Regions from separate parts of the Paenibacillus sp. FSL R7-0210 genome, predicted to be linked through region 2. Evidence: riboswitches for the same ligand, from Rfam matches in the RefSeq annotation. Region 2 holds a riboswitch; each other region holds the start of a gene.

Region 1 (4,982 bases), 200 kb from region 2:
AACTGAACGGCGGCGATGTTGGCGCTGGCGTTGTTACTGGTGTTGGATCTGGTGTCGGTGTCGGTGTCGGTGTCGGTGTCGGTGTCGGCGTTGGTGTCGGCTCTGGTGTCGGTGTCGGCGTTGGTGTCGGCTCTGGTGTCGGTGTCGGCGTTGGTGTCGGCTCTACCGTCGGTGTTGGTGTCGGCTCTACCGTCGGCGTTGGTGTCGGTTCTACCGTCGGTGTCGGTGTTGGCTCTACCGTCGGTGTTGGTGTTGGCTCTGCCGTCGGTGTTGGTGTTGGCTCTGCCGTTGGCGTTGGTGTCGGTTCTACCGTCGGTGTCGGTGTTGGCTCTACCGTCGGTGTTGGTGTTGGCTCTGCCGTTGGTGTTGGTGTTGGCTCTGCCGTTGGCGTTGGTGTCGGTTCTACCGTCGGTGTCGGTGTTGGCTCTACCGTCGGTGTTGGTGTCGGCTCTACCGTCGGTGTCGGTGTTGGCTCTACCGTCGGTGTTGGTGTTGGCTCTGCCGTTGGCGTTGGTGTTGGCTCTGCCGTTGGCGTTGGTGTCGGTTCTGCCGTTGGCGTTGGTGTCGGCTCTGCTGTCGGCGTTGGTGTTGGTTCTACCGTTGGTGTTGGTGTCGGTTCTGCCGTTGGCGTTGGTGTCGGTTCCGCTGTCGGCGTTGGTGTTGGCTCTGCCGTTGGTGTTGGTGTCGGCTCTGCCGTTGGCGTTGGTGTCGGTGTTGGTTCTACCGTCGGTGTTGGTGTTGGCTCTGCCGTTGGTGTTGGTGTCGGTTCTGCCGTTGGCGTTGGTGTCGGTACCGCCGTTGGCGTTGGTGTCGGCTCTGCCGTTGGTGTTGGTGTCGGCTCTGCCGTTGGTGTTGGTGTCGGCTCTGCCGTTGGCGTTGGTGTCGGTCCCGCTGTTGGCGTCGGTGTCGGTACTGCCGTTGGCGTTGGTGTCGGTACTGCCGTTGGCGTTGGTGTCGGTACTGCTGTTGGTGTTGGTGTCGGTACTGCCGTTGGCGTTGGTGTCGGTACTGCTGTTGGTGTTGGTGTCGGTACTGCCGTTGGTGTTGGTGTCGGTACTGCCGTTGGCGTTGGTGTCGGTTCTGCCGTTGGCGTTGGTGTCGGTACTGCTGTTGGCGTTGGTGTCGGTACCGCTGTTGGCGTTGGTGTCGGAACTGCCGTTGGTGTTGGCGTCGGCACCGCTGTTGGTGTCGGTGTTGGCTTCACCGTTGGCGTTGGTGTCGGCTTCACGGTCGGCGTTGGTGTTGGCTTCACGGTCGGCGTCGGTGTTGGCTTCACCGTTGGCGTTGGTGTCGGCTTCACAGTCGGCGTTGGTGTCGGCTTCACAGTCGGCGTTGGTGTTGGCTTCACAGTCGGCGTTGGTGTCGGCTTCACGGTCGGCGTTGGTGTCGGCTTCACAGTCGGCGTTGGTGTCGGCTTCACGGTCGGCGTTGGTGTTGGCTTCACGGTCGGTGTCGGCTTCACGGTCGGTGTTGGTGTTGGCTTCACGGTCGGTGTTGGTGTTGGCTTCACGGTCGGCGTTGGTGTTGGCTTCACGGTCGGCGTTGGTGTCGGCTTCACGGTCGGCGTTGGTGTTGGCTTCACGGTCGGCGTTGGTGTTGGCTTCACGGTCGGCGTTGGTGTCGGCTTCACGGTCGGCGTTGGTGTCGGTTTTACAGTCGGTGTTGGCTTTGGAGTTGGAGTGCACACAGGTGTAGGTGACGGTTTTATGGTCGGTGTTGGCTTCACTGTAGGTGTAGGCGTTACCGTCGGTGTTGGCTTCACTGTAGGTGTTGGCGTTACCGTCGGTGTTGGCTTCACTGTAGGTGTTGGCGTTACCGTTGGTGTTGGTTTCACAGTCGGTGTTGGCGTTACCGTTGGTGTTGGTTTCACTGTCGGCGTTGGTGTCGGTGATGGACTAGGTGTCGGCGTTGCGGTCGGCGTCGGACTCGGCGGCGGCCCCTCTCCCTCGTACAATCCCAGGTGCATCTCTACCCCGCCGCTAAAAGATTTTGCAATCAGGGTTCCGTACAGCTCTGCTCCGGCATAATGAACATCCGCTCTAGGTGCGAGGATCGTCCCGAAGAATGAGGTATAAGCGATATTCACCTCAGAAGCTTCGTAAAAGTTGAACAATACCTGACTGGCTCTGCCGTTATTCATTGAAAAGCTCGGCACATTGACTGTAGACCCGCTTATATTAATAATCAGCGTAGCGTTCTGTGCAATGTTGAATTCGATATAGTTGGTCTTCGCCAGTGTCGAGGCATCCAAATGAACTACATTGAAACGATCCGGTGCACTTATCTTGAGCTGTCCATAATGATTATCGCCAATCTCATTCGTGTCGGCCAAGGCCCCATACTCTGTGGATCGGGAGATCAGAGCTTGCTGCTCGGCTGCAAAATCAATCGGGCTGGCATTTTTCTTCCCGCCTTTGATGTTGACACCAGGCTCATTGGCTGTAAAGCTATCCCCAAATACCACATTTCCATAGATCTCTCCACTGCCTAAATGTACAAAATTCTTACCGGCCACAAGTACATCCGTCGGCGAAGCATCCCTGTATGCCCTGGCTACTCCGTATCCTCCGGAGAGGGTAATGTTCCCCGCCGCTGCCAGGCGGCCTTCAATCTGGTCATTGGCTTGTTTAAAATCCCCGAGGATAAAAGCATTAAAATTCCCTGCAACCCCCAAAACCGGTGTTGGCGTATACGGCACCCCTGAAGCTGCTCTAACATCCGTCCCCCACGTAAAGGCACTGGATAGGGTCAATAGGCCTGCCATAAGGATGGCAGCTGTTTTACGTACTCTTTTCTTCAATAGTCCACACCTCCTAGTTACTATTCTATGAATCTGTCACGCGACTATAACAACAAAAAGACCGCCACGAAGGGTTAGCTTCACGGCGGCCGGACGACCCTAGCCTCAACTTTAGAGACAGTAGATTCCTGACTTTGCGTCCCGTTCTTTCGATACGGTTTGCGTTTGTACATGATTTCGGTATGCAATTAAGATTTGCTTATGTAAGATCATTGTTGAGTCTATGACATTTGTTACTTTTGTACTAATTTCAGTTTATCCGCTCCCCCACCCTGTTGTCAATCCATTCCCAGTATATTTTTTGAAATTATTTTTGCGAAGATTCCTCATTTAACCCTTTTATCATAAGGCTTCAGGGGCGAATCTTTTTTTATATGCTGACGAAAAAAGTCGAGAAATCAGAGGATTGGCTGTAGCCGTTTATCTCTCTTACCTATAATAATATCAATTTATATTATTTAAATTTGATGCATTTGTCCTATTTTATCGCCTTCAGACCCCTCCTACTCATTGTCTGCTCCTGTTCAATGCAATTTTACCTATTTACAGGCACCTCAGCTCGAAAAAAAAGTGCCGCCCATAGGGACGACACCTGCTAATAGACTTCATATATTTTGAATAAAATGTCGCCTAGGCAGACCCGAACAGCTGAACCCAGCCAATCATCGATACCCAGAGCGGAACACTTAGAATGATCCCGAATACCAAACCACGGCGGAGGCTTCCTTCACGACTCATTGCCATTCTCCTTTGAGCTGATTTATTTTTCAATCTTTAATATTTCAATTTTAATATAAAATAATTCATCTTATTTTTTTGTGAAATATATCACATTATTTGAGTTAATTTATAAAACCCATTGATTATTTTTTGAAGGATGAGTTACAATGCGAATATACGTTCTCTTCGAGGGGTTGAGAAGGATGCAAAGAGCAGAGAGCCAGGACAACCTGCTGGTCAAATCTTATATTTTGCTGCCGCTTATTCTATCCGCCTTCGAGCGCGATGCTTCTGCTATAGCCTCTGAGCTGCGCACGCCTGCACCTTATCTGGAGGTAATCCAGTCGGCCGCTCATGCCGCTTCTGCCGATCTGCGGGAGGTCCGTGCCGGAATGCGCGCACGTGGTCTGAAGGTCTATGAGCAGCAGCGGCTGGAGACGGGTGTTGAAGCCAAATTTGTCTGCAGGGGCTATCACGAACGGATGCTGCTGCTGGATGATGTGATTGCCGCCCAGGCCACTCTGCATATGCGCAGATATCTGGGTATGGAGAAGATGGAGCAGCGCTAACAAAGAAGCCTGCCGCAAGCGGCAGACTTCTGCATTAAATGATCGCCCGGATGCGGCTACATTAACAACGTCCAATACCCCAATGTGCCGCATATCACCACCACAGCTACCGGGTACAGGATTCTCCGGCTTACCTGATCCCTGAACGCAAGAAACAAACAAAGCATACAAAGCCATGCAATTAGAAGGCTTCCCATCTATTATGCATACGCTCCTTCCCGGCATTTCTGCCCCTCTCCAGCGGTAGACCGCCTCAGAGCACAACTCTCCTTATATATAGGAAGATTTCCCGCCGAATATCCCAATTATACCAGCTGACAGCCAATCTGGAGCAATTTTTCTTCACATTGCCGTCAAGAAATTCACAATTCCTCTTCCAGCACAGGATATTCCCAGAAACCCAGACGTCCCTTAGCAGGTATGGGATGTACCAGCGGAACAACCTCCTCCAGCATCCAGGCATACCTTCCTTCGGCATAATTGCCGAATACATATTCATTGCCGCCCGGCCAGCCTTGCTGCGCAAGCTCCGGCGTCACCTCACAGCAATCCGCAATGCGGCTGACTGCAATGATCTTGCCGGTTGGCAGGTTGTCCGCAGTGTAACCGTAACGTGCCAGCAACGACTGATACGGCTCCGTCCGGCAGATCGCCTTATTCACCTGCATCCCGGCATGAATGGCTAACTCTCCCCGCTGGGCGGTCCGCCAGGTCCGGGTTTCGATTTGTTTTTCTCCCAGCGCAATTAACGTGGCCCACGGCTGGCGAATGGTTAGGCATTTCATAATGCAGCTTGCCTCCTCTGTTGAACACCTTTTTACTCAGAATGACTATGGCCTTCTATGGGAAACATTAATAGCTAAGAAGGGGGACTGACGAACTATGGGTAACGG
Region 2 (4,982 bases):
GCGATGTGCTGCGCGGTCTGAAGGAGAAGAACCGTTATGTACGGGGGCTGGTAAGCTGGGTCGGCTTCCGGCAGACCATGGTGGAATATGTGCGGGAGGAACGCTTCGCAGGGGAGACGAAATATCCGCTCAAAAAAATGATCCGCTTTGCGCTCGACGGAATCACCTCCTTCTCGCACAAGCCGCTCAAAATCGCCTCTTATGTCGGCTTCTTCCTGTCCTTCTCCAGCTTCATCTACCTGTTCCTGGTCTTATTCCAGAAAGTCTTCACCTCTTGGACTGTGCCGGGCTGGGCATCCATTGTCGGGGTGAACCTGCTGTTTAACGGCATTGTGCTGATGCTGCTGGGCGTGATCGGGGAATACATCGGACGGATCTATGATGAATCTAAGGATAGACCGCTTTATATCGTACGCGAGACCCGAGGCTACCCGGAGGCAGAGGCCGAAGACACGCGGAAGGCAAGCGATTATGCAAGATAAGGCTTGGCGCGCAGGCATGATCCAGTTTCTGAAATTCAATGCGGTGGGCCTGCTTAACACGTTCATTGATTTTGCAGTATTTACCCTGCTGCATTCCCTGGGCATGCTTAACACCCCTGCACAGATTATTTCCTACAGTGCCGGGACGGCCAACAGCTTTTTCTGGAATAAGAAGGTGACCTTCAAGGGAAGGGACAGAGGCGGGGATGGCCGCTTTGACCGGATGCAGCTAGTAAGATTTATTGTGCTGAATCTGCTGGTGCTGGGCATTTCGGTGCTGCTGATTCATCTGCTGACTGATCGGCTGGGAGTCCAGGTGCTGATGGCCAAGGTGCTGGTTACCTTTGTTACAGTAATCATTAATTTCTTTGGAAGCCGGAAGTGGGTATTCTAGAGGTACAGTATGTCTTCCCCGTCCCCTGCGGGGGCAGCACTTATTCTATATTGCGGAGGCGATTGTCATGCGGAAGTTATCCTATTTGATTATACTTGCCGGGGTCCTGATTATGCTCTACCCCAAAGGAAGCGAATGGTACGAGGACCGTCAGCAGCAGAAGCTGCTGGAAGAGGCTGAACAGGCCTATAGTGAAATCGTTCCTTCGGCTACGGCTCCTGCCAGCCAGGATCTGAGCAAGCCTTATGCGGAAGTCACCCAGCTGCTGGCGGAAGAGTCTGGTGCGGAAGAGCCGGTGCCCACTACAGCGCCCGAGATTGAAGTGGGAGGCAAGATCACCGCTATTATTGAAATCGATAAAATCGATCTGAAGCTGCCTGTACTGGAGGGCGCCACCAAGACCAATATGAAGCATGCGGCGGCGCATATGAAGGAGACAGCTCCGATTGGCGCGGTAGGCAATGCAGCGATTGCGGCACATCGGTCAAGAACGGCAGGGCGGCTGTTCAACAGACTGGATGAGGTCGGTAAAGGGGATGCCATTACTGTTATTACAAGCGGACAGGAATACAAATATGTTGTATATGATGTATCTATTGTAGAGCCTACCGATATTTCAGTTCTGAAGGGTAAGGATGATGATAAGATTCTGACCCTCATTACCTGTGATCCGCTTGTCAACCCTACCCACAGACTCATTATTCATGCAAAGTTGACCTGATTGTCATAGGACAATGCTGAGAAAGGTCAAAAAACATAAAATTTTAGTCTATTTTTGCGGGAATCTAGTGATTTGGGTCTTGCTAATAGATTGAGATATGGTAAGCTATAACTATGAAAGCTAATACACGATAACGGCAAACCTATCGAAAGGTAGGGACGCAAAGCTACAGGGCCTTCCCGTCATGGATGGCAGCCAGTTACCGAATGAAGAGGCTTTTTTTGTTTGTTTTCATTCTGAATCTGTCATTATGTGGCAGTAGATTGGACAGATAAAGCTTATACGATAACGGCAAACCTATCGAAAGGTAGGGACGCAAAGCTAAAGGGCCTTCCCGTAAGAATGGCAGCCAGCTACCGAAAGGGGTTTTATCCATGAAGAAGTTTTATTTAATGCTGATTACACTTTTTGTGATCGTCACTTCCGTGCAGACAGGCACTGCTCAAGCAGCAAATGCAGATTCAAGCTGGTTAAATGTTGGACAACTTGATCAAGGGGTTATCGGGGTATCGTACGATGTTCCTAAAGACAAGAAGATGAAGCTCATGATTACCAAGGACAATAACAGCTATACTTACAACTTATACACTTCCAAACCGACCGAGACGTTCCCGCTGCAACAAGGTAATGGCTCTTACAAGGTCTCCGTTCTTGAGAATACTACCGGCAACAAATACAAAGTACTATCTTCCGAGACTGTATCTCTTTCAATGAGCAATGTGAATGCCGTATATTTGAGCTCTGTACAGAATGTAAAGTGGAGTTCTTCCGATAAATCCGTTCAAAAGGCAGCACAGCTTACAAAGGGTCTGACCACAGATGCAGACAAAGTTAAGGCTATCTACAATTACATCGTAGCTAACGTGAAATATGACTACTCTCTGGCCAACAGCGTAAGCACAGATTATATTCCGAACAACGACAATACACTGGCTACCAACAAAGGTATCTGCTACGATTACGCTTCCTTGTTCGCTACTATGCTCCGCAGTGAAGGGATTCCAACCAAGTTGGTTATGGGGAATACAAGCTATGTAACTTCATACCATGCCTGGAACGAAGTGTTCCTGAACGGCAAATGGGTGACGATTGATACTACAGTGGATGCAGGTCTGGGTAAGAAAACAGCATCAACAGAACTGATCAAATCAGCAAGCAAATATACTGCAGCGAAATTCTACTAAGAATAGCTGTAACTATAGCATTATCTGAGAATAACCCGCTTAGTCATTAAGCGGGTTATTTTTATTTATATAAAGGTTGCTTTTTAATAGAAGGATAGGTTATTATAAATAAGCGTTGTTGGAGCGGCAAAGGAAATGAGAGATTACTTAAATAAGTGATTTCAAAAATAAAGCTTGCATTGCTCAGATGAACGTGATATATTATAAGAGTTGCTGGTGACGACAACATCGACACTAACAACGAGCTTGATCTTTGAAAACTGAACAACGAGTGAGTATCGGAGATCACTTCGGTGAGATCCAAAAATGAGAATGTAAATTCTCGTCAGATGTTTCAAAATGAGCAATCGCTCTTTCTAAATACCAATTTGGAGAGTTTGATCCTGGCTCAGGACGAACGCTGGCGGCATGCCTAATACATGCAAGTCGAGCGGAGTTTGAGAGGAAGCTTGCTTCCTTTCAAACTTAGCGGCGGACGGGTGAGTAACACGTAGGCAACCTGCCCTCAAGCCTGGGATAACTACCGGAAACGGTAGCTAATACCGGATAATTTCTTTTTTCTCCTGAGAGAAGAATGAAAGGCGGAGCAATCTGCTGCTTGGGGATGGGCCTGCGGCGCATTAGCTAGTTGGTGGGGTAACGGCCCACCAAGGCGACGATGCGTAGCCGACCTGAGAGGGTGAACGGCCACACTGGGACTGAGACACGGCCCAGACTCCTACGGGAGGCAGCAGTAGGGAATCTTCCGCAATGGGCGCAAGCCTGACGGAGCAATGCCGCGTGAGTGATGAAGGTTTTCGGATCGTAAAGCTCTGTTGCCAGGGAAGAACGTCCGGTAGAGTAACTGCTGCCGGAGTGACGGTACCTGAGAAGAAAGCCCCGGCTAACTACGTGCCAGCAGCCGCGGTAATACGTAGGGGGCAAGCGTTGTCCGGAATTATTGGGCGTAAAGCGCGCGCAGGCGGTTATTTAAGTCTGGTGTTTAAACCTTGGGCTCAACCTGAGGTCGCACTGGAAACTGGGTGACTTGAGTACAGAAGAGGAAAGTGGAATTCCACGTGTAGCGGTGAAATGCGTAGATATGTGGAGGAACACCAGTGGCGAAGGCGACTTTCTGGGCTGTAACTGACGCTGAGGCGCGAAAGCGTGGGGAGCAAACAGGATTAGATACCCTGGTAGTCCACGCCGTAAACGATGAGTGCTAGGTGTTAGGGGTTTCGATACCCTTGGTGCCGAAGTTAACACAGTAAGCACTCCGCCTGGGGAGTACGGTCGCAAGACTGAAACTCAAAGGAATTGACGGGGACCCGCACAAGCAGTGGAGTATGTGGTTTAATTCGAAGCAACGCGAAGAACCTTACCAGGTCTTGACATCCAACTAACGAAGCAGAGATGCATCAGGTGCCCTTCGGGGAAAGTTGAGACAGGTGGTGCATGGTTGTCGTCAGCTCGTGTCGTGAGATGTTGGGTTAAGTCCCGCAACGAGCGCAACCCTTGACTTTAGTTGCCAGCAGGTGAAGCTGGGCACTCTAGAGTGACTGCCGGTGACAAACCGGAGGAAGGTGGGGATGACGTCAAATCATCATGCCCCTTATGACCTGGGCTACACACGTACTACAATGGCCGGTACAACGGGAAGCGAAGCCGCGAGGTGGAGCCAATCCCAGCAAAGCCGGTCTCAGTTCGGATTGCAGGCTGCAACTCGCCTGCATGAAGTCGGAATTGCTAGTAATCGCGGATCAGCATGCCGCGGTGAATACGTTCCCGGGTCTTGTACACACCGCCCGTCACACCACGAGAGTTTACAACACCCGAAGTCGGTGGGGTAACCCGCAAGGGAGCCAGCCGCCGAAGGTGGGGTAGATGATTGGGGTGAAGTCGTAACAAGGTAGCCGTATCGGAAGGTGCGGCTGGATCACCTCCTTTCTATGGAGAATGGTCTTCTGCAATGAAGACATTCAAATCTTAAATCTAGCCGGTCGGCTAGTTGCTCACTCGTTGGTCAGTTTTGAGAGTTTAAGCTCTCATCTTTACTGGCTGTAACTTCTATCGACACAGTCGTGTTCGACCAGAACTTACAGCAACTTGATCCTTGAAAACTGGATACCGAAACGAATTTGCGTTTTAGAACATCTTTTAGCTGAAACTTGTGTAAGCAAGTGGAAATAGTTATTAGTTGCTACCGTGATTTTCCTTAGGGA
Region 3 (4,982 bases), 430 kb from region 2:
CCGAAGAGGCAGCCGAGGGCAGCGATGCTGTCTGCCTGCTGACCGACTGGAGCCAGTTCAAGGAGATCAACCTGCACCAGCTTGCCGGAACCATGCGCCGCCAGGTGCTGATCGACGGCCGCAATGTCTATACCAAAGAGCAGATCGAGGGCACCGGCCTCGAATATATCTCCGTCGGCCGCCCGCAGATGGGCGGGCTTAGCGGATTCTCCGCCAGCGTGGCTGGCGCGGTGTAGACCGGCAATCCACTTGAAGCGTTACGGCGATAAATCCCATTGAATGCGCCGAAAGTGGGCTGGATGGCGAAATGAGAGGGATAAATCCCATTAAATGCGCCGAAAGTGGGCTGATGGGCGACTGGAGAGGGATAAATCCCATTGAATGCGCCGAAAGTGGGCTGATGGGCGACTGGAGAGGGATAAATCCCATTAAAAGCGCCGAAAGCGGGCTGGACGGCGAAATGAGAGGGATAAATCCCATTAAAAGCGCCGAAAGTGGGCTGGACGGCGAAATGAGAGGGATAAATCCCATTAAAAGCGCCGAAAGTGGGCTGGACGGCGAAATGAGAGGGATAAATCCTATTAAATGCGCCGAAAGCGGGCTGGACGGCGAAATGAGAGGGATAAATCCCATTAAATGCGCCGAAAGTGGGCTGAGCGATGAAATGAAGGAGATAAATCCCTCTGATGGTGCTTAAAGTTGCCTAAATGGAGCAAATGAGGAGCACAAGTGCCCCTGATTTCCCGGATGCGGGCCAAATGGAGCAAATGAAGAGCACAAGTGCCCCTGAATCCCGGGAAAGTTGGCTAAACGAGCAAATGAAGAGCATAAGTGCACCTGAATCCCAGGAATGTTGGTTAAACGAGCAAATGAAGAGCACAAGTGCACCTGATTTCTCGGATATGGGCCAAATGGAGGAAATGAGGAGCACTAGTGCCTAGTACTTAACTAACCAGCTTCTGCCGCCGCGAACTTGTGCGGCGAGCCCTTGGCACAAGAGTCTTGAATCCAGGTCTTGAATTGCCGTCTTGAATTACATTGTCTTGGCTTCTGTTGCCTTATACTCTTGCTCTCTCCAGCCGCTAGGTCAGCGGCGACGCCTTGGAACAAGCGGCACTTAAGAGTCTTTGAGCCTTTGGATTTTTCTCCGCCGCAACAGTAGGCGGCAACCAGGGATTCAATTGTCGTGAAGGCAGGCTGCCGGCAACAGGCTACCACTGCTGCCGCGCAAGCATAGCGGCGGCCCGGCTCCCCTTGCCGCTACCACAAGCGGCAATATCGGATCTTTAGCCGGGAGCTTCGCCAGCGGGCGAAGCGGATATAAAATCACAAGCCTGTTATGAAATGGAGCGGAGAGGAATTTTGGAGCTGTAGGAGCGGTAGCGTCCGCCTTTGTCTCCGGATGTTATCTGCTGCAAGCAATATAATCAACAACATCTGGAGACAACAGCGGCCGTAAGCCCAAAATTCCTTGCAGCGACCCTCATAACAGGCGGGATTTTAACTCACAGCTCCGGCAACAAGAAATACCCAATAACAATACGATATGGAGGGTTCACTATGAAACTAGTACTTCTATCAGGCGGCTCCGGCAAGCGGCTCTGGCCGTTGTCCAATGATTCACGCTCCAAGCAATTTCTGAAGGTACTGGCAAGCCCGGCAGGTGAACCGGAATCAATGGTACAACGGGTATGGAGACAGCTGGAGGAGAACGGCATGGCCGGGTCCTCGTATCTGGCGACCGGGCGCAGCCAGGTGGAGATGATCCAGAGCCAGCTCGGCAGCGAGGTGCCGATCATTGTAGAGCCGGAGCGGCGGGATACCTTCCCGGCTATTGCGCTGACGGCGGCCTACCTGTATTCCATCGCGGGGGTGTCCCCAAGCGAGACCGTGGCGATTCTGCCGGTGGACCCATACGTGGAATCCTCCTTTTTCGAAACGGTGCTGCAGTTGGAGAACACCATGCTGGTGAGCGGGGCGAACCTGGCGCTGATGGGCGTAGTTCCCGAGCATGCTTCGGAGAAATACGGCTACATTATTCCAACGGGCGCAGATGCGGGAGCGAATGGTTACCTGCAAGTGAGCCACTTCCAGGAGAAGCCGGACCGCATCCAAGCTGAGGAGCTAATCAGGCGGGGAGCGCTCTGGAACTGCGGAGTGTTCGCCTTCCGTCTGGGTTACCTGCTGGATATCCTGCAGCGCAAAGGGCTGCCGCTCAATTACGAGGAGCTGCAGAAGCAGTATAAGCTGCTGTCCTCGATTAGCTTCGATTACGAAGTGGTGGAGAAAGAAGAGAACATCGTCGTGCAGCCTTACGCCGGATTCTGGAAAGACCTGGGCACCTGGAATACGCTGACCGAGGAAATGACCAGTAACCATGTCGGCAAAGGCTTTATCACCGCTGACTCCGAAGGCACCTGCCTCATTAACGAGCTGGATATTCCAATCACGGTAATCGGGGCGAAGGATCTGATTATCGCCGCCAGCCCGGACGGCATTCTGGTGACGCACAAGGCCGAGAGTCCGCGGATCAAGGAAGTGCTGAAGACTTTTGAACAAAGACCGATGTACGAAGAGCGCCGCTGGGGCCACTACAAGGTGATCGATTATGTGAAATATGACGAAGGCAACGAGGTGCTGACCAAGCGGATTTTCATCAATGAGGGCAAAAATATCAGCTACCAGCTGCATCACAAACGCAGTGAAATCTGGACCTTCGTCAGCGGGGAAGCCAGCATTGTCATCAATGAGAAGATGCATAAGGTGAAGGCGGGAGATGTGGTGCGGATACCGGAAGGAACCAAGCATGCCATTCTTGCTCTTACCGATGTGGAGTTCATTGAGGTGCAGACAGGGTCTGAGCTGGTAGAGGAGGACAATATCCGTATTACTCTGGACTGGGAGGATATCGCTCTACATCAGTTCATTTCGTAGGTCTAACTTATCTATTTAACCAATTGTTACAATTTTAAATCAGGCATTTAGAACTATTTTTCAGACAAAATTTGTTTTTACTCTACATTAAATTTGCATATCGACGATACTTACGGTAAGAGGGATTGATCCTTCCAAAACGACAATGGCAAACCTAATCGAAAGATAGGGACGCAAAGCTATAGGGCCTTCGCAAGAGTGGCAGCCTGGCTACCGAAAGGAAGAGAATATTGTGAAAACTTACCGTAAGTCTCGTTTGCTCTGCGCTGTGCTGTCGCTGGCCGTGGTATTGTCTGCTGTACCCGTGGGACTGGGAATCGCCCCGTCCACTGTCAAGGCTGCTTCCTCTACAGGGGCACCAGTGAATCCTAATGCTTCAGCCGAGGCGGTCAAGCTGCTGAACAGTCTCTATGAGATCTCCGGGAACGGAATCATTACAGGGCAGCATGACTATTTCGAAAGTCCGGATGAGCTGAGCAACAAGCTGAAGGGAACAAGCGGACAATACGCCGCACTGCATGGGTATGAGCTTGGAGCAATCGGTGGACAGAGCGAGAGCGGAGTAGCTGCACAACGCAAAAATATCGTCTGGAGTGCAACGAACTGGTCCAGAGCGGGCGGCATTGTCGCCATGACCTTCCACCAGAGTCTGCCGGGCACCAAGTACGAATGGTCCAATGTGCAGAAGCCAATTACTCAGGCGCAATTTAACAAATACGTAACCCCCGGCACGCCAGAGTATAATGCGCTGATCACCGATCTGGATAAAGTAGCTGTCTCTCTGAAAAGCCTGCGGGATGCTAAGGTTCCGATCCTCTGGAGACCGTACCATGAAATGAACGGCGGCTGGTTCTGGTGGGGCAAGAAAGACAACTTCACTGCACTATGGAATATTATGTATGACCGGTTCGTGAACGTTCATCAGTTAAATAATCTGATTTGGGTATGGAACCCGAATGCGCCGAATGCCAACTCTGATCCCTATGCACGGACCTATCCGGGCGCGGACAGAGTGGATGTACTGGCAGCAGATATATATAATAACGACTACTCGAATAAATATCATGATGATCTGACCAGCCTGGCTGGCGGCAAACCGATCGGCATCGGCGAGAACGGCGAAATGCCGAACATCTCGAAGCTGAAGCTGACCCAGCAGAATTATGTGTTCATGATGAACTGGGGCAAGATGCTCTATGAGAATAACAGCACGGCTACGATCAAGAATTTCATGAATGACAGCTACACACTGACCCGTGACCAATATAAGGCCTGGTCTGCTCCGGCGGCGGCTCCTAAGCCAACGGCAACGCCAACGCCTACCGCAACGCCGACTGCAACACCGACACCAACGCCGACTGCAACACCGACACCAACGCCGACTGCAACACCAACACCAACGCCGACTGTAACACCGACACCAACGGCAACACCAACCGTTGCGCCGATTCCGAAGCCGGTCCCAACCTCCGGTGATACGGACAGTAAGCCTGCCCAGAATGGCTTGCTTGGAGAATACTTCAAGAACATGACGCTCTTGGGAACGCCGGTTATGGTGCGTAACGATGATGTCATCAGCTTCAATTGGCGCCAGGGTACTCCTAATGCTGCACTCGGTGTAGACTACTTCTCGATCCGCTGGACCGGCCAGATTAAGCCGGCTTACAGTGAGACCTATCAGTTCTATACTACATCGGATGATGGTATCCGCCTGTGGGTGAACGGCACAGCAGTCATTGACAGCTGGGTCAAGCAGAGCGGAACTGCCCGCACAGGAAGCATAGCCTTGACTGCCGGGCAACTGTACGATATTAAGGTAGAGTATTATGAGAATGCAGGCGATGCGAATGTCCATCTGATGTGGCAGAGCCCCAGCCAGGTGAAGGGAACCGTGCCTGCAAGTGCGCTTTTCTCCAGAGCAGGCAACACATCCATACCTGCTCCGGCTACAACAGCAGTACCGACCACGGTACCAGCAGCGACAGTAGCACCAGCACCAGCACCGACACCAACGCCGGCACCAGTAACGACACCAATGCCAACACCAG
Region 4 (4,982 bases), 300 kb from region 2:
TTGTTAATCTCAGCAATCTCAAGCCGGGTGATACGGTCTTACGGGACTTCAAACTTAAAAATGACGGGACGCTCAATATTCCCAAAGTGGTACTGCGCACCTCATCGGCCATTACAGACGCCCAGGGAGACAACGGCTCCCATAATTTCAAGGATGATATTATTGTGACCTTCCTCGTGAACAAGGATAAGAAGGAATCGCCGCTCCTGGTCATCTCGCTGGCCGATCTGGAGCAGGAGAGTCCCGATCTGGTGGCCCGGGGAATTCTCGGAGCGATCTTAGGCGGAGAGAAGTCCGGCATCAAAGCCGGCACCTCGGATAACCTGACCATCCAATTCGCCTTCAAGGAGACCCTCCAGCCGCAGAACTATTATCAGGGCGACACGCTTGCACTGACTCTGAATTTCGAAGCCAACCAGGAAAAAGGCACGCTCAAATAATTCCACAAAAACAAACCATTCGAGGAGGAAATAAATAATGGGTATCAAAAAAACATTGGGTCTTGGCGTAGCATCGGCAGCACTGGGCTTGTCTTTAATCGGCGGGGGCACCTTCGCTTACTTCAGCTCCACAGCTACCAGCACGGCAACCTTCGCAGCGGGTACGCTGAAGCTCGGCTCTTCCTTCAATACTCCGGTAGCGCTGACGAATCTGAAGCCGGGAGACTACACCGTCCGCACCTTCACCTTGTCCAATGACGGCACACTGGATATCAAATTCCTCAAGCTTGCCACCACTTACACCGTGACCGATGCCAAGGGCGATAACGCGGGCCAGGATCTCGGAGACCACTTCAAGGTCAAGCTCCTGGATAATACGTACACCGGCGGTTCACTAAGCGGTCATGTGCTGTCCGAGATCTCCCTGAAGGATCTGAAAAACACCCCCAGCTACGATCTCGTAGCAGTAGGTGTACTGCCAGGAGGGATTGCCGCCGCCGGGTCCAAGACCTTCAAGATCGCCTTCGAATTCGTAGACAACACGCTCGATCAGAACATTTTCCAGGGTGACGGCTTAGCTCTGAACTGGACCTTCGATGCTCTTCAAGGAGTGGGAGAAGCCAAGTAGATCAGGGGCCAGCCTATACAAGTGAAAATAGCTTTGCCGTCCTTTTATTAGGAAGGCAGCGTTTCAACAATCCATCAAGACGGCATATCCTCCCTCATCCGGGCCGGGTATGCCGTTTCTTTTTCCCCGCTGCCGGGTTCAAGGATTTTTGTCCGTTTTGCGGATTTTTGTTATACTGACAAGAGAAAACGGCTTTGCCGGCCTTTGAACGGGCGGTACCGTTTCAACGAGAAAGATAAGGAGAATGTATAGCGCGAAGCATATCACTTCTTATTTTTCACCAAAAAAAGTACGGAGGGCGTTGTAATCGTGTCAGATACTATGGGAAGCCGCATCCACAAACTCCGGCTGGAGAAGGGCTATTCGTTATCCGAGCTTGCCGATAAGGCTGATGTGGCGAAATCATACCTCAGTAATGTGGAACGGAACATTCAATCCAACCCCTCCATTCAATTCATCGAAAAAATCGCTGACGCGCTTCAGGTATCCATTCATGCACTGTTGTATGGCGGACTGGCAGAGACGGAAGAACAGGCTCTGGACGGGGAATGGTTCCGGCTTGTTCAGGAGGCCATGGCCTCCGGTATAAGCAAACGCGAATTCAAGGAATTCCTCGATTACCAGAAATGGCGCATGGAACAAAAGGACAACTAGACGGGCATTATATGCCACAGGGAAGACTCCGCACGGCAGGGAGGCCGCCTTCGGCGAAGGCAGCCTTTCAAGCGGCATACAGAAAAGGCACAGCGTACCGGACGCTGTGCCTTTTCTGTATGTATCCGAACAATGATGACCGCCCTTACATCGCCTGGAGCGCCTTCTCACTTAGAAACCGGCGGATATCCTCCGCCGCGATCCCCGCCTGCTTGGCAGACATCAGCAAGTGCACCCATTCTAAATCCAGATCTACTGCCTGCAGCTCGTCATTCCCCTGGTTGGACATATCCAAGAAATCTCCTCCTAGAATTTTCGCGTCCCCAGGCAGTCCGGCCATCATAGTAGTATTGCTACTTTGTAGTATTTCTACTTTAGATCCGAGACTTTGTGCCCCTGTCTTTCGGCAGGTTTACCTTTTACTGGACCCTTTCCATCATGAAAGGATCTGGCAAGAATCGATGAAACCGTTCTCCGCAATAACATTATACAAGATCATACGCAATTAGTGTGTCGTTTTCTGGAATTTTTTTATGAAAAAATGTGAGGAAACTTAGCTGAAATTGCCAGCGGCTTGTATAAATATTTCCAGTTCCAAGTTCAAACACTAGCTAATAGTTTAAATATACTAAAGGGAACCCCATCCGCCCCGACTTACCGCTGCACGCAACATCGTATAGAGACAATTACCCATTTGTATGTATAACGGGCTGTTATATGAGTTTTTTCTATTTATGATAGTTCCGTATGAATACTGTAATGAATCATGCCAAATTGCGAACGGATTGACCGAAAGTATGAATTGATTACCCCGCCGGAAAGTAGCACAATAGGATGAGAATGAAACCGCAAACATTTGCAGCTCCGCCAAGTGGCACACTGGATGCCTCGCGTGGAGTTTATCCGTTAGGAGGACCTATTCATGGCAGTCAAAGAGCCCTATAACGACACAGTATGGAGCAAATACTACGGCCCCAACCTGGGCTACATCCAAGAAAGATATGAGCAATTTGTCAAGGACCCCTCTTCTGTTGAACAGCATTACCGCGATCTCTTCACCGTATCCGGCCCCCCTCCACTGGCACCCGATGCCGAGAGGGCTCCAAGGCCTGCCGTATCAGCAGATGCCGAGTGGCTCAAGAAGGCTGTCAAGGCCTCGAAGCTGATCGCCAATATTCGAATATATGGCCATATGGCCGCAGACATTGACCCGCTGGAGCGCAGCACGAACCCGATGGCCAAATGGCTGGAGCTGGAGACCTACGAGCTTACCCGCGAGGATCTTAATGCCCTGCCCGCTTCGCTGATCTGGGATAATGCCCCTGCGGATGTGCATACCGCAATGGATGCCGTCCACAGAATGCGCCAGGCCTATACACAGACCATTGCTTATGAATTCGGGCATGTGCATGATGAACGCGAGCTGCGTTGGCTCAACAGCCAGGCGGAATCGATGACCTCCCCTGCCCCGCTGAATAATACAGAACGCAAAGAGCTGCTGAAGCGGCTGGTTCAGGTGGAGCATTTCGAGACCTTCCTGCACAAGACCTTCGTCGGCCAAAAGCGCTTCAGCCTGGAGGGCAATGATGCCCTTGTGCCGATGCTGGATGAGATTGTGCGGGCTGCCGCGCATGACGGCGCCGAGCATATCCTGATGGGTATGGCCCACCGCGGAAGACTTAATGTGCTGGCCCATATTCTGGGCAAGCCTTATGATATTATTTTCTCAGAGTTCCATCATTCGCCGAACAAAGAGCTGTTCCCTTCGGAAGGCTCCATGGGCGTGACCTACGGGTGGAGCGGTGATGTGAAGTACCATCTCGGGGCTGACCGTGCCGTCCGCGAAGGCGAGACCGTGCGTACCCGGATCACGCTGGCCAATAACCCGAGCCATCTTGAATTCGTCAATCCTGTCGTCGAGGGCTTCACACGCGCCGCACAGGAAGAACGCAACGCTCCGGGACTGCCTAAGCTGAACACAAGCAAGGCTATGGCTGTGCTGATGCACGGCGATGCAGCCTTCCCTGGCGAAGGCATTGTCGCTGAGACGCTTAATATCGGCAAATTGCAGGGTTATCAGAATGGCGGTACCGTGCATATTATCGTCAATAACCGGATCGGCTTCACCACCGAGAGCGAGGATTCCCGCTCCACCCATTATGCCAGCGACCTGGCCAAAGGGTATGAGATTCCGGTCGTGCATGTCAATGCCGATGACCCGGAAGCCTGCATTGCCGCAGTCCGTCTGGCCAGCGCTTACCGCCATATGTTCAAGAAGGACTTCCTGATTGATCTGATCGGCTACCGCCGCCACGGACATAATGAAATGGATGATCCCGAGACGACCCAGCCGATTGTGTACGGCAAAGTGCGGAACCACCCTACTGTGTACCGCGCTTATGCAGAACGCCTGGAGCGCGAGAAGGTAATCACAGCCGATGATCTGAAGAACATGATTGCCGAGGCGGAGAGTGTCCTCCAGCAGGCCTTCGATCAGATGAAGGAAGGCAAGCAGAAGAATGCGGAGTCCAAAACCGCCGTCGCGCTGGATAACGGCAGTCCCCAGCAGCGTCCGACAGCCTTCCCTCTGGCCGGTCTGCAGGAGATTAACCGCGAGCTGCTGCGCGTACCGGCGGGCTTCAAGGTCTATCCGAAGCTGGAACGGATTCTGCAGCGCCGCAAGGATGCGCTGAATGACGGAGAGCGGGTAGACTGGGCGCTGGCAGAGACACTGGCCTTCGCTACCATCCTGAAGGATGGCACGCCGATCCGCCTCAGCGGACAGGATTCACAGCGCGGCACCTTCGCCCACCGCCATCTGGTGCTGCATGACAGCGAGAACGGCGAACTCTATTCTCCGCTGCATCAGCTGAGTGATTCCAGCGCTTCCTTCGGCGTCTACAACAGTCCGCTGTCCGAGGCCTCTGTCCTCGGCTTCGAATATGGTTATAACGTGTTCGCACCGGAGACCTTCGTCATCTGGGAGGCTCAATATGGCGACTTCGCCAATGCCGCTCAGGTCATTATCGACCAGTTCATTTCCGCCGGCCGTGCCAAGTGGACGCAGCGCAGCAATCTGACGATCCTGCTGCCTCATGGCTATGAAGGCCAAGGACCAGAGCACTCCAGCGGCCGAATGGAACGGTTCCTCCAGCTCTCCGCCGAGGAGAACTGGACTGTAGCCAACCTGACCAGCGCTGCGCAGTATTTCCATCTGCTCCGCCGTCAGGCCGCGCTCTGCGGACAACCGGATGCCCGGC

What was found. A riboswitch is a leader RNA that binds a small molecule or an ion and turns the genes downstream of it on or off. The one in region 2 is predicted to bind cyclic di-GMP.
Region 1: it holds a riboswitch for cyclic di-GMP, as region 2 does, so the genes downstream of both, MKY64_RS24935 (choice-of-anchor A family protein) here and MKY64_RS24120 (transglutaminase-like domain-containing protein) in region 2, are expected to answer to the same signal.
Region 3: it holds a riboswitch for cyclic di-GMP, as region 2 does, so the genes downstream of both, MKY64_RS22320 (PA14 domain-containing protein) here and MKY64_RS24120 (transglutaminase-like domain-containing protein) in region 2, are expected to answer to the same signal.
Region 4: it holds a riboswitch for cyclic di-GMP, as region 2 does, so the genes downstream of both, MKY64_RS25380 (anti-repressor SinI family protein) here and MKY64_RS24120 (transglutaminase-like domain-containing protein) in region 2, are expected to answer to the same signal.

The regions. Positions count from the first base shown of each region.
Region 1 is NZ_JBBPAR010000001.1:5,904,623-5,909,604, forward strand. It holds gene MKY64_RS24935 (choice-of-anchor A family protein) at 1-2,800, opposite strand, end outside; cyclic di-GMP riboswitch class I at 2,882-2,974, opposite strand; gene MKY64_RS24940 (hypothetical protein) at 3,724-4,089, shown strand; gene MKY64_RS24945 (ASCH domain-containing protein) at 4,452-4,874, opposite strand; gene MKY64_RS24950 (YukJ family protein) at 4,972-4,982, shown strand, end outside.
Region 2 is NZ_JBBPAR010000001.1:5,708,341-5,713,322, reverse strand. It holds gene MKY64_RS24135 (glycosyltransferase family 2 protein) at 1-482, shown strand, start outside; gene MKY64_RS24130 (GtrA family protein) at 472-876, shown strand; gene MKY64_RS24125 (class D sortase) at 944-1,597, shown strand; cyclic di-GMP riboswitch class I at 1,723-1,804, shown strand; cyclic di-GMP riboswitch class I at 1,878-1,958, shown strand; gene MKY64_RS24120 (transglutaminase-like domain-containing protein) at 1,972-2,781, shown strand; rRNA gene MKY64_RS24115 (16S ribosomal RNA) at 3,147-4,707, shown strand.
Region 3 is NZ_JBBPAR010000001.1:5,279,365-5,284,346, reverse strand. It holds gene MKY64_RS22335 (UDP-glucose dehydrogenase family protein) at 1-236, shown strand, start outside; gene MKY64_RS22330 (hypothetical protein) at 308-697, shown strand; gene MKY64_RS22325 (sugar phosphate nucleotidyltransferase) at 1,561-2,934, shown strand; cyclic di-GMP riboswitch class I at 3,072-3,152, shown strand; gene MKY64_RS22320 (PA14 domain-containing protein) at 3,167-4,982, shown strand, end outside.
Region 4 is NZ_JBBPAR010000001.1:6,006,298-6,011,279, forward strand. It holds gene MKY64_RS25365 (TasA family protein) at 1-440, shown strand, start outside; gene MKY64_RS25370 (TasA family protein) at 478-1,068, shown strand; gene MKY64_RS25375 (helix-turn-helix domain-containing protein) at 1,390-1,722, shown strand; gene MKY64_RS25380 (anti-repressor SinI family protein) at 1,868-2,011, opposite strand; cyclic di-GMP riboswitch class I at 2,046-2,149, opposite strand; gene MKY64_RS25385 (2-oxoglutarate dehydrogenase E1 component) at 2,645-4,982, shown strand, end outside.